Regions from separate parts of the Kocuria rosea genome, predicted to be linked through region 2. Evidence: riboswitches for the same ligand, from Rfam matches in the RefSeq annotation. Region 2 holds a riboswitch; the other holds the start of a gene.
The links. Region 2 has a riboswitch for S-adenosylmethionine ahead of EQG70_RS13420 (hypothetical protein). Riboswitches for the same ligand answer to the same signal wherever they lie in the genome.
Positions count from the first base shown of each region.

Region 1: another riboswitch for S-adenosylmethionine. It lies ahead of EQG70_RS01165 (acyl-CoA dehydrogenase family protein); the one in region 2 lies ahead of EQG70_RS13420 (hypothetical protein).

Region 1 is NZ_CP035103.1:252,319-257,330, reverse strand. Features, by position in the region: gene EQG70_RS01175 (LLM class flavin-dependent oxidoreductase) at 1-654, opposite strand, end outside; gene EQG70_RS01170 (MFS transporter) at 651-2,066, opposite strand; gene EQG70_RS01165 (acyl-CoA dehydrogenase family protein) at 2,070-3,455, opposite strand; SAM riboswitch class I at 3,569-3,663, opposite strand; gene moeB (molybdopterin-synthase adenylyltransferase MoeB) at 3,795-4,970, opposite strand; gene EQG70_RS01155 (thiazole synthase) at 4,967-5,012, opposite strand, start outside.
Region 2 is NZ_CP035103.1:2,923,846-2,928,857, reverse strand. Features, by position in the region: gene betT (choline BCCT transporter BetT) at 1-590, opposite strand, end outside; gene EQG70_RS13450 (TetR/AcrR family transcriptional regulator) at 767-1,297, shown strand; gene EQG70_RS13445 (DMT family transporter) at 1,301-1,648, shown strand; gene EQG70_RS13440 (DMT family transporter) at 1,648-1,971, shown strand; gene cspE (transcription antiterminator/RNA stability regulator CspE) at 2,194-2,400, shown strand; gene EQG70_RS13430 (hypothetical protein) at 2,508-2,696, shown strand; gene EQG70_RS13425 (hypothetical protein) at 2,799-3,095, opposite strand; SAM riboswitch class IV at 3,513-3,638, shown strand; gene EQG70_RS13420 (hypothetical protein) at 3,652-3,879, shown strand; gene EQG70_RS13415 (PIN domain-containing protein) at 3,891-4,274, shown strand; gene EQG70_RS13410 (glycosyltransferase family 4 protein) at 4,278-5,012, opposite strand, start outside.

The sequences.
Region 1 (5,012 bases), 1.3 Mb from region 2:
GGGTCCGGGGTGGGTCAGCGCCTGGCCGGGCACGGAGAACCAGGTGCCCTCGTGGCCGATGGGATGCACGAGCTCCGGGTCCACGAAGACCCCGGCGCCGGCGTCGGCCTTCACCGCCCCGGGCTCGAAGGAGCCCTCGAGGAGCTTGTACATGACCTCCATGTACTCGTCGGCGCGGTCGTAGCGCTCGTCGTGCGGGATCTGCCGGTCCATGCCCAGGTTGCGGGCGGCGGAGTCCTGGTAGGAGGTCACCACGTTCCACGCCACCCGGCCGCGGGTGAAGTGGTCGAGGGTCGCGAAGGTGCGGGCCAGCAGGTAGGGGGCTTCGTAGGTGACCGAGGCGGTCACCCCGAAGCCGAGCTGCTCGGTGGCCGCGGCCATCGCCGGCACCGCGACGAGCGGGTCGAGCACCGGGTACTGCACTCCCCCGCGGGCCGTGGCCTCTGCCCCGCCGCCGTACACGTCGTAGACGCCGGGGACGTCCGCCAGGAACAGCGCGGTGAAGCCGCCCTCCTCGAGGGTGCGGGCCAGCGACGTCCAGTACTCGAGCGTGTCGAAGCCGGCGACCCCGGCCTCCGGGTGGCGCCACAGTCCCGGTGACTGGTGCACGGGCACCATCATGTCGAAGGCGTTCAGCAGCAGGGGGCGGCTCATACGGTGGTCCTCTCGGGGGTGGGCTGGGTGGCGCTCGCGGCGGCGGGAGTCGCGAGGACCGGGGCGGCCGCGGTCCGGCCGGCGTGCAGATCGGTGAGTTCGGTGCCGCGCCGGTCCCGGGCGGGATCCTTCGCGGCCAGGGCGGCGACGACGGAGAGCACGGCCAGCACGGAGAGGTAGCCGGCGATCAGCCACGGGGTGTCCCCGCCGGCGGCGAAGAGCAGGGCGGCGATCAGCGGCATGAGCCCGCCGCCCAGGACGGTGCCGACCTGGTAGCCGAAGCTCACGCCCGAGTACCGCACGTGCACGGGGAACTGCTCGGCGAACCAGGCCGCCTGCGGTCCGTAGACCGCGTCGTGGACGAGGTTGATGCCGAGGATGACCACGAGCGGCAGCAGGGCGAGCGGGCCGGCCTCGAGGAAGGCGAACAGCACCCAGCCGAAGACGCCGATCGCCGCGTAGGCGGTCACCGAGACGACCTTCCGGCCCACCCGGTCGGACAGCCAGGCCCAGAACGGGGTGGAGAACAGGCCGATGGCCGAGGCGATCATCACCGCGGTCACGCCCGCGGCGCTGTCCCCGCGCACGTCCCGCAGGTAGGTCAGCATGTAGACCGTCACCAGGTAGTAGACGGCGTTCTGGGCCAGGCGCAGGCCGATCGTCACCAGCACCGGGCGGCGGTGGTGGACCAGCAGCTCCCGCAGGGGGGCCTTGGCCACGTTCCCCGAGGCCCGGTGCTCCAGGAACTCCGGGGCGTCGGCCACGCCGAGGCGGATCCACAGGCCCACCGCCACGAGCAGGGCCGAGAGCAGGAAGGGGATGCGCCAGCCGTAGGCGGCGAACTGCTCCTCGCTCATGACGTTCTGCACGATGAAGAACGCGCCGGTGGCCAGCAGCATGCCGGCGGAGGAGCCGATCTGGGTGAAGGACCCGAAGAACCCGCGGTGCCGGGCCGGTGAGTGCTCCACGCTCAGCAGCGCGGAGCCGCCCCACTCGGCACCCGCGGACAGGCCCTGGAGGATGCGCAGGACCACGAGCCCGACGACGGCCCACCAGCCGATCACCTCGTAGGTGGGCAGCAGGCCGATCAGGGTGGAGGCCACGCCCATGAGCAGCAGGGAGGCCACCAGCAGGGCCTTGCGGCCGATCCGGTCCCCCAGGTGCCCGGCGATGATCCCGCCCAGGGGCCGGGCGATCACCCCGACCGCGAGCGTGGCGAAGGACGCCACGATACCGCCGAGCTCGGTGGCCATGGGGAAGAACTGGACGTTGAAGACGAGTGCGGCGGCGGTGCCGTAGAGGTAGAAGTCGTACCACTCGATGGTGGTCCCGGCGAAGGCCGAGGCCAGGACGCGCTTCTTGCCGTGGACGATGCTGCTGCGGCCCGGGGCGGCCGTGGTCGTGGTGCTCATGCGTCAGGCTCCTGGGGTTCGGTCGGCGTCGGTCGTGGCATCGGTCGTGGCATCGGTCGCGGCATCGGTCGTGGCATCGGTCGTGGCATCGGTCGTGGCGCCGGTCCTCGCGTCGCCGATGGCGTTCAGGCCCTCCGGCAGGGTGCCGTTGATGAGGTAGTCGCCGAGGGCTCGGGCGCGGAAGGCGATCGGGTTGTGGGTGGCCACGGTCTGGGCGTTGCGCCAGTGCCGGTCCAGGCCCTTGGCCGTGGACGTGGCGGAGGCGCCCACGGTGAGGAACAGGTCCTGGGCCGCGCCGAGCGCCAGCTCCGGCACGGTGACCTGGGCGTGCTCCACGGCGATCTCGGACTCGTGCAGCGCCGCCGGGAGGGCCCCGGTGAAGTCCGGCCGGTCGGCGCCGGCCGCTGCGGCGGCGGCGATCCCGGCGTCCAGGGCGCGGGCGGCGTGCAGGACGGTGGCCTCGGCGGCGAAGGCCTTGGCGGAGATCCGCCCGGTGGCCTCCTGGATCAGCGGGTCGTCGCGGAACGGCAGGCCGAGCCCGGTGTTGAAGGTCCGCCGGCGTCCGGCGATGGTCTCCACCGCGTCCCGCCGGGCCGCCCGGGCGATGCCGGCCAGCACGGCCAGCAGCACGAGCTGGAAGAAGGCGGCCTCGTGGACGGCCTCCGCGCTGCCGGCGGTGCGGTCCAGCACGGCGTCCTCCGGGACGCGCACCCGCTCGAAGACCGCGGTGCCGGTGCCGGTGAGCTTCTGCCCGAAGCCGTCCCAGTCGTCCTCGAGCGTCACGCCCTCGGCGTCCGTGGCGACGACGGCGAAGCGGCGCCCGTCGCGGCCGTCCAGGGCGGCCGAGACGCGGGTGTAGTCGCAGAAGACGGAACCGGTGGCGTAGAACTTCCGGCCGGTGAGCTCCCAGCCCTCGGGGGTCCGGCTCAGCACGGTGTTCAGGGTGCCCAGCGCGTTGCCGCCCTTCTCCGTGGAGGCGTTGCCGACGGTGGCCCCGGCCAGCACCCGCGGGTACCAGACCTCCTGGAGCTCCCGGGGCAGGAAGCGCAGGGACTCCACGAAGCCGTGGTGGGAGCGGTAGAGGTGGGCGATGTTGGAGTCGGCCTCGGCCAGGTCGACCAGCAGCCGGGTGAAGTCCTCGAGGCTGACCCCGGGGCCGCCGTGGGCCGCCGGGACGCGCAGGGCACCGAACCCGGCCCGGTCCAGCCGGCCGACCTCCGCGTAGGGCAGCGCGCGCCGGAGGTCCCGGTCCAGGGCGCCGGCGGCGATCTCCGCGAACAGCGGCCGGAAGTGCTCCCGCAGCCCGGAGTAGTCCCCGGGCAGGCCGGCGGCGAGGTCCGTGCCGGCGCGGGGATGGGCGGTGGTCTCCTCGACCGTGCTCGGGGTCATGCGGTGGTCCTCTCGGTCGCACCGAGGATTGCCGGTCGGCCGGTCGCGCCGGGGGCGGGCCCGGTGGCGGCAGCGCCGGAGGCTGACGTCACGGACCGACTGCAGATCCGGGATCTCCATCGGTTCTGGCATTAGCACCCTGACCCCGGAGGAGGGCGGGTTGCTGCGGCGTCGTCGAGCCAGATCTCTCAACCGCTCTGAATGGGGCGCTTGCCATGGCATCAGACCGCCCGGTCCAGGGCCAACCGGATGACGGGCGCACGTCATGGAGTGTCACGACGGCGTCACAGAAGGTCACGTCCTCCGCGGTGGTGTAGCGGTGTGCCGCAGGAGACCGGATCAGTAGACCGGCTGGTCCGGCTCCACCTGCGCCACCCAGGCAAGCACTCCACCCTCGAGGTGACGGACCCGCTCCTCCCGCCCGGCGTAGAAGGACCGCAGCGCGGCGAGCGCGGTCGCGGAGCGGGCCCCGGCCTTGCAGTGCAGCACGAGGTCAGCGCCGCGGGCCTCCGGGGGCAGGGCGTCCGCGCCGCGGTCCAGGATCTCCTGCAGGGGCACGGGCACGGCGCCGTCGATGGCCACGAGCTCCCGCTCCCAGTCCTCGCGCACGTCCACCAGGGCGAAGGACGCCTCCCCGCGCTCCCGGCGCTCGAGCAGCCGGGCCAGCTCGGCCGCCCCGACGGTCTCGGAGGCGTCCGCGCCGGGCAGCGCGCAGACCGCGGCGGGCCGGGCCACCGCGGTGACCGGGGCGGCGTCGGGATCCAGGGTGAGCCGCATCTCGCGCCAGGTCATCGCCAGCGCGTCGTGCAGCAGCACCCGGCCGAGCAGGGGCTCCCCGGTGCCGGTGACGAGCTTGACGGCCTCGGTGACCATGACCGCGCCGACGGTGGCGGGGAGCATGCCGAAGACCCCGCCCTCGGCGCAGCTGGGCACCTCGCCGTCCGGCGGGGCCTCGGGGTAGAGGTCCCGGTAGGTGGGCCCGTGCCCGGTCCAGAAGACGCTGACCTGCCCCTCGAAGCGCAGGATGGAGCCCCACACGCAAGGCGTGCCGGTCAGGGCGGCGGCGTCGCTGACCACGTAGCGGGTCGCGAAGTTGTCGGCGCCGTCCAGGACCAGGTCGTACCGGCCGATGATGTCCACGGCGTTGTCCGCGTCCAGCCGGACGGGGTGGGTGCGGACCTCCACCAGCGGGTTGAGCGCGGTGACGGCCTCGGCGGCGGAGACGGACTTGGGGCGGCCGACGTCGGCGGCCGTGTGCACCACCTGGCGCTGCAGGTTGGAGACCGCCACCACGTCGTCGTCGACGATCCCGAGGGTCCCGACCCCCGCCGCGGCGAGGTACTGCAGGGCCGGGGACCCGAGCCCCCCGGCGCCGACGACGAGCACGCGGGCGTTCCGCAGCCGCCGCTGGCCGAGGGTCCCGATCCCGGGCAGGGTCAGGTGCCGGGCGTAGCGCTCGAGCTCCTCGCGGGTCAGTTCGGGGCCGGGCTCCACGAGCGGGGGCAGCGGGCTCACGGCCGCTCCCCCACGGGCGCCCAGTCCCCGCGCGGCACGTCC
Region 2 (5,012 bases):
ACCCGCTTGCCGATCAGCGGGTAGAGGGCCGAACGGATGCTCAGGGGCATGTTCCACCGGTAGGCGAAGTAGCCGAAGGCCATGCCCATCAGCGCGTACATCGCCCAGCCCGTGACGCCGTAGTGGAACAGCGTCCACACCACGGCCATGCGGGTGGCCTCGGCCGTCCCGCCCTCCCCGGCGGGCGGGCCGTAGTACTGGGTGACGGGCTCGGCCACGGAGAAGAACAGCAGGTCGATGCCGATGCCGGCGGCGAAGAGCATCGCGGTCCAGGTGAACAGGTTGTACTGCGGCTTCGAGTGGTCGGGGCCCATCTTGATGGTCCCCTCGCGGGAGAACGCCACGACCAGGACGAAGACCGTCACCACCGTGGCGGTGAGGACGTAGAACCAGCCCATGTTGGTCGCGATCCAGCCGACCACGGCGCTGATCACCGCGGAGGCCTGGTCGGGGGCGAGGATCGCCCACAGGGAGAACAGGACGATGGTGATGCCCGAGCCGGCGAAGACCGTCCGGTTCACGGCCGGCCGGGAGCGCCCGGCGGGTGGGGTGCCGCTCTCGGGCGGTGACTGGTGCAGGGCGGAAGTCATGGGACGAGTCCTCCTGGAAGTGGTGATCCGGGTCGGGGAGCACCTGCCGGGTCCAGCGCGGACCGGGCAGGGGCGGGACGTCGTCGTGCCCGCGGACCGGTGCGGCGGCCGAAACCCGCGCCCCGGGGATGCTCAACATCGTGTCACCACCCTTCCGGTTGGTAAAGTTCTTTCTCATGAGCACCTCCTCCCGCGAGCGCATCCTCGACGGCGCCCTCGAGCTGATCCGGGGCGGCGGCACGGTCTCCCTGGCGTCGGCCGCGCGGCAGGCGGGTCTGACCAAGCCCGGGGTGATGTACCACTTCCCCACCAAGGAGGCGCTGATGCTCGCCCTGGTGGACCGGGTGATGGACGGCTGGGACGCGCAGATGGCCCGCCGCCTGCCCGGCCCCCCGGAGCAGGTGCCCGCGGCGGAACGGCTGCGCGCCTACCTCGACTGGTGCCTGTCCGGGGAGGTCGACGAGACCGACCTCGTGATGCTCACCGACCAGCGGCTGCGCGCCACGCTCAAGGAGCGCTGGGTCGCGCGGGTGGAGCCGTGGGTGCACCTGCCCGCGGACCTGCCCGCCGAGCGCCGGAGCCGGCTGCTGGCCGTGCGGCTGCTCGCCGACGGCGTGTGGTTCGCCGACGCCGCGGGCGTCTTCGCCCCCGACCCGCAGGAACGGGCCCGGGTCAGGGCGGTCGCCGACGAGCTCCTGGAGGGCTGAGCCGTGCTGCGCCGGCTGCTGCTGCTCGCCGCCGTGCTCGCCGAGGTGGCGGCCACGCTGTCGCTGAAGGCGGCTCTGGACGAGCCCGCCTGGTACGCGCTCGTCGTCGCCGGCTACCTCGCCGCGTTCACCCTCCTGGCGGCCGTGCTGCGCCGCGGCATGCCGGTGGGGGTCGCCTACGGCGTGTGGGCCGCCCTCGGGGTGATGCTCACCGCTCTGGCGGCGGCCGTGGTCTACGGTGAGCGGCTGAGCCCGGCCGTGCTGGCCGGGATCGTGCTGGTCGTGGCCGGCGTGCTCTGCGTGGAGCTCGGCTCCCGCCGCCCCGCCCGCGAGACCGAGGAGGCGGCCTGATGGCCTGGCTCTTCCTCAGTGTCTCGATCCTCACCGAGGTCGCTGGAACCCTGTCCCTGCGGATGGCCGCCCGGGGCCGCCGCCGCTGGTACGCCGCCGTGGCCGTCGGCTACCTGGTGGCGTTCACCTGCCTGAGCCTCGTCCTGGCCGAGGGCATGGCGCTGGGCGTCGCCTACGGCATCTGGTCGGCCTCCGGCGTGGCGCTGACGGCACTGGCCGGCCGGGTCCTGTTCCGCGAGCCGTTCACCTGGGTGACGGCGGCCGGGGTGGCCCTCATCGCCGGCGGAGTGCTCCTCATCGAGCTCGGCGCCCCGCCGGTCTGAGCGGTCCCCGGTGCCGGGCCGGGTCCGGCGCCCCGTCCCGGGTGGTGCGGCGCCGGATCTCGTGTAGAGTAGTCCGCAGTTGTTGAGGTTCGTTTTTGTCTTTCAAGCAGTTCGGCCCACTCGGGTGCAGCAGTTTTTCTGAGAAGACGTTTTCCATGCATCACAACTGTTTTGTTTCTCGAACGTCGGGAAACGTTCATCTCATGAAGGATCAGGTCTCCCATGACTACCGGTATCGTCAAGTGGTTCAACGCTGACAAGGGCTTCGGCTTTATCACCCCCGAGGACGGCTCCAAGGACGTCTTCGCCCACTTCTCCGCGATCAACTCGAACGGCTTCCGCTCGCTGAACGAGAACGACCGCGTCGAGTTCGAGACCCAGGACGGCCCCAAGGGCCCCCAGGCTGCGAACATCAACGTCATCTCCTAAGGATCTTCCGCGGGCTCCGGCCCGTTGATCCTCCAGAACCGTCGTCGGGCTGCGCCCGGCGGCGGTTCTGTCGTCGTACCCGCCGAGCAGCACCGGGAGGAAGCGCCGTGACCATTCCCGATCCGCTCCCCGCCGCGGAGGAGCCGGAGGACCCCTTCGTGGTGAACCGGGTCTCCGACGCCGAGCTGGACGTCTCCGTGCCGTTCGAGGTCGAGGCCTCCGAGTGGGGATTCGACGGCTCCGCCGACGAGGCCGGCGGCGGCTGGGGCTCGGCGGGGGACTACGGCCTCGAGTGAGCACCCCGCGGGTCCCACCGGCGCTCCGGACGTCACCGTCCTCCCGCACGATGGAGGCCGCAGCCCGACGGGCTGCGGCCTCCGTGCGCTCCTGTCCGCCGGCTATGCCGACAGCGGGAGGGACGAGGGGTGGAGCTTGAAGAACGGGTGCCGTCCGGTCGCCGCGAGGGCTCCGGGAACGAGGAGCTGGCGGTACTTGGCGCACCATTGCGCCGTACCCTCCGTGTGCTCCGCCGCGGCGGCCAGGTCGTCGGCCTCGGGGCTCAGGTACTCCTGCACGTCCCCGTCGGTCGACGTGAGACGGACGAGGTGGAGATCGGGGAGGGCGGTGACGGTCACGTCGATCCACTCCTCGCGCTGGTCGGTGGTGATGGCTGTTCTTTCTTCGGACATGGTCATGTTTTCTCCTGACGTTCTTGCAGGCATCCGATGGCGTTGCCCGCCGCTTCGTCATCCGATCCACCCGGGAACATCGGGTTGGCGCGCAGCGGGTCGGAGCCCCTCCACGGTTCCGCCGGGGATCGTCGATCTCCGGCCGAGGGCGTGGACGCCGCATCTCGAGAAGCAGGTTCAGGCTACCCCGCGGCACCGACACCTCGACAAGCGAGTCGTGAGTTGTGTCACTGAAACGTAATGCGCGGGGCCGTCGCCTGCGCCGTCCCCGGTACTACGGGACCCATTCCAGCGCAACGATGTGTCGTCGAGATGTCCGGGCGGTGACACCCCGGGGAAGGCCTGTGCACAGGAGGGGGCACCGGATCCGGCCGGGTCGCCGCACGCGGACACGGTTCGGCCGATGTGGTTCAATGGGGAGAGCTTCAAGAGACCCGGTCGGCAAGCTCCGACTTGACCGGGCACCAACCCCATGTTCACGGGTGGTTCGGATGACGAAGCGGCTCGCATCGCCGCAGCAGCGGTACCCGGTGCGAGCAAGAGCGCACGAAGGATCCCGGTCATGTCCGACCTCCGCCACTCCGCCGCCCGCACGGGCGCGTTCCCCCAGCCCTCCCACGCCGTCCCGGCCACCGGGGACGGGACCCGCCGCGACCCCGCGCCGAGCGTCCCGGCGATCAGCGTCTCCGCCATGAGCGTCGAGGACTACGCCCGCGTGGTGCAGGTCCGCACCGAGTTCGTGGACTTCCTGCTGGCTCCGGCCCGCGGGGAGCTCGCCGCCGCGGCCTGAGGCCCGCCGCCGTGGACCTCCTCCTGGACCGTTCCGTGCTGCTGGGGGTGCGCACCCCGGAGCGCTGCCCCGAGCTGGCCGAGGTCCTGCGCCGGCACGGACACCGGCGGCTGTTCCTGCCCGCCACGGTGCTCGGGGAGCTGCTCGCCGAGCGGCCCGACGAGACGCTGTGGGCGGAGCAGCTCGAGCTGCGCTTCCCGGGCCGGGTCCTCCCCGCGGACGCCGCCGTGGCCCGGGCGTGGGGAGCGCTGGCCGCGACGGGGGCGGCCGATCCGCTCGCCGGGCTCACCGCGGCCACGGCCCTGGTCCACGGGCTGACCGTGCTGACCGCGGAGCCGGGGCGGTACGCCGGCACCGGGGCGCCCGTGCTGGACGCGTCCCCCGCCCGCCGGTAGCCCTCAGACGGCCCGGCGGTGCCGGCGGCTGCGCCCCTGCCCCTGCGCCGAGAGCGCCACGGCGCGCTCGTAGTGCTCGAGCAGCTGCCCGACCAGCACGTCCCACGTCCGGCCCTGGACCGCCGCGTGCGCCGCGACGCCGAACGCGGCCCGCTTCGCCTCGTCGCCCAGGAGATCCGCCACGTACCCGCGCAGCGCCCCGAGGTCGCCCGGGGGATAGAGCCAGCCGGTGCGGGACCGGTCCACGAGGTCGAGGGGACCGCCCCGGCCGGTCGCGACCACCGGCACCCCCGAGGCCATGGCCTCCTGGATCGTCTGGCAGAACGTCTCGAACTCGCCGGGGTGGACGAACACGTCGAAGGACGCCATGATGCGCGCCAGGTCGGCACCGCTGCGGCGCCCGGTGAAGTGGGCCTGCGGGAGCCGGCGGCGCAGGGCGTCCTCCTCCGGGCCCGAGCCCACGACCACCAGGCGGGTGCCGGGCAGGTCCGCGACCGCGGAGAGGTCCTCGACCTGCTTCTCCGGGGCGATCCGGCCCACGTAGCCGACGATCCGCCGGCCGCCGCCGACCTCCTCCCGCCACCGCTCGTCGCGGTGCCGGGGGGAGAAGCGGGTGGTGTCCACCCCGCGCCGCCACAGGTGCACGTCCTGGACGCCGTGCTCGGTGAGCTGCCGGACCGCCGCGGTGGACGGCGCGAGCGTGAGCGTGGCGAGGTTGTGCATGGAGCGCACGTGCCC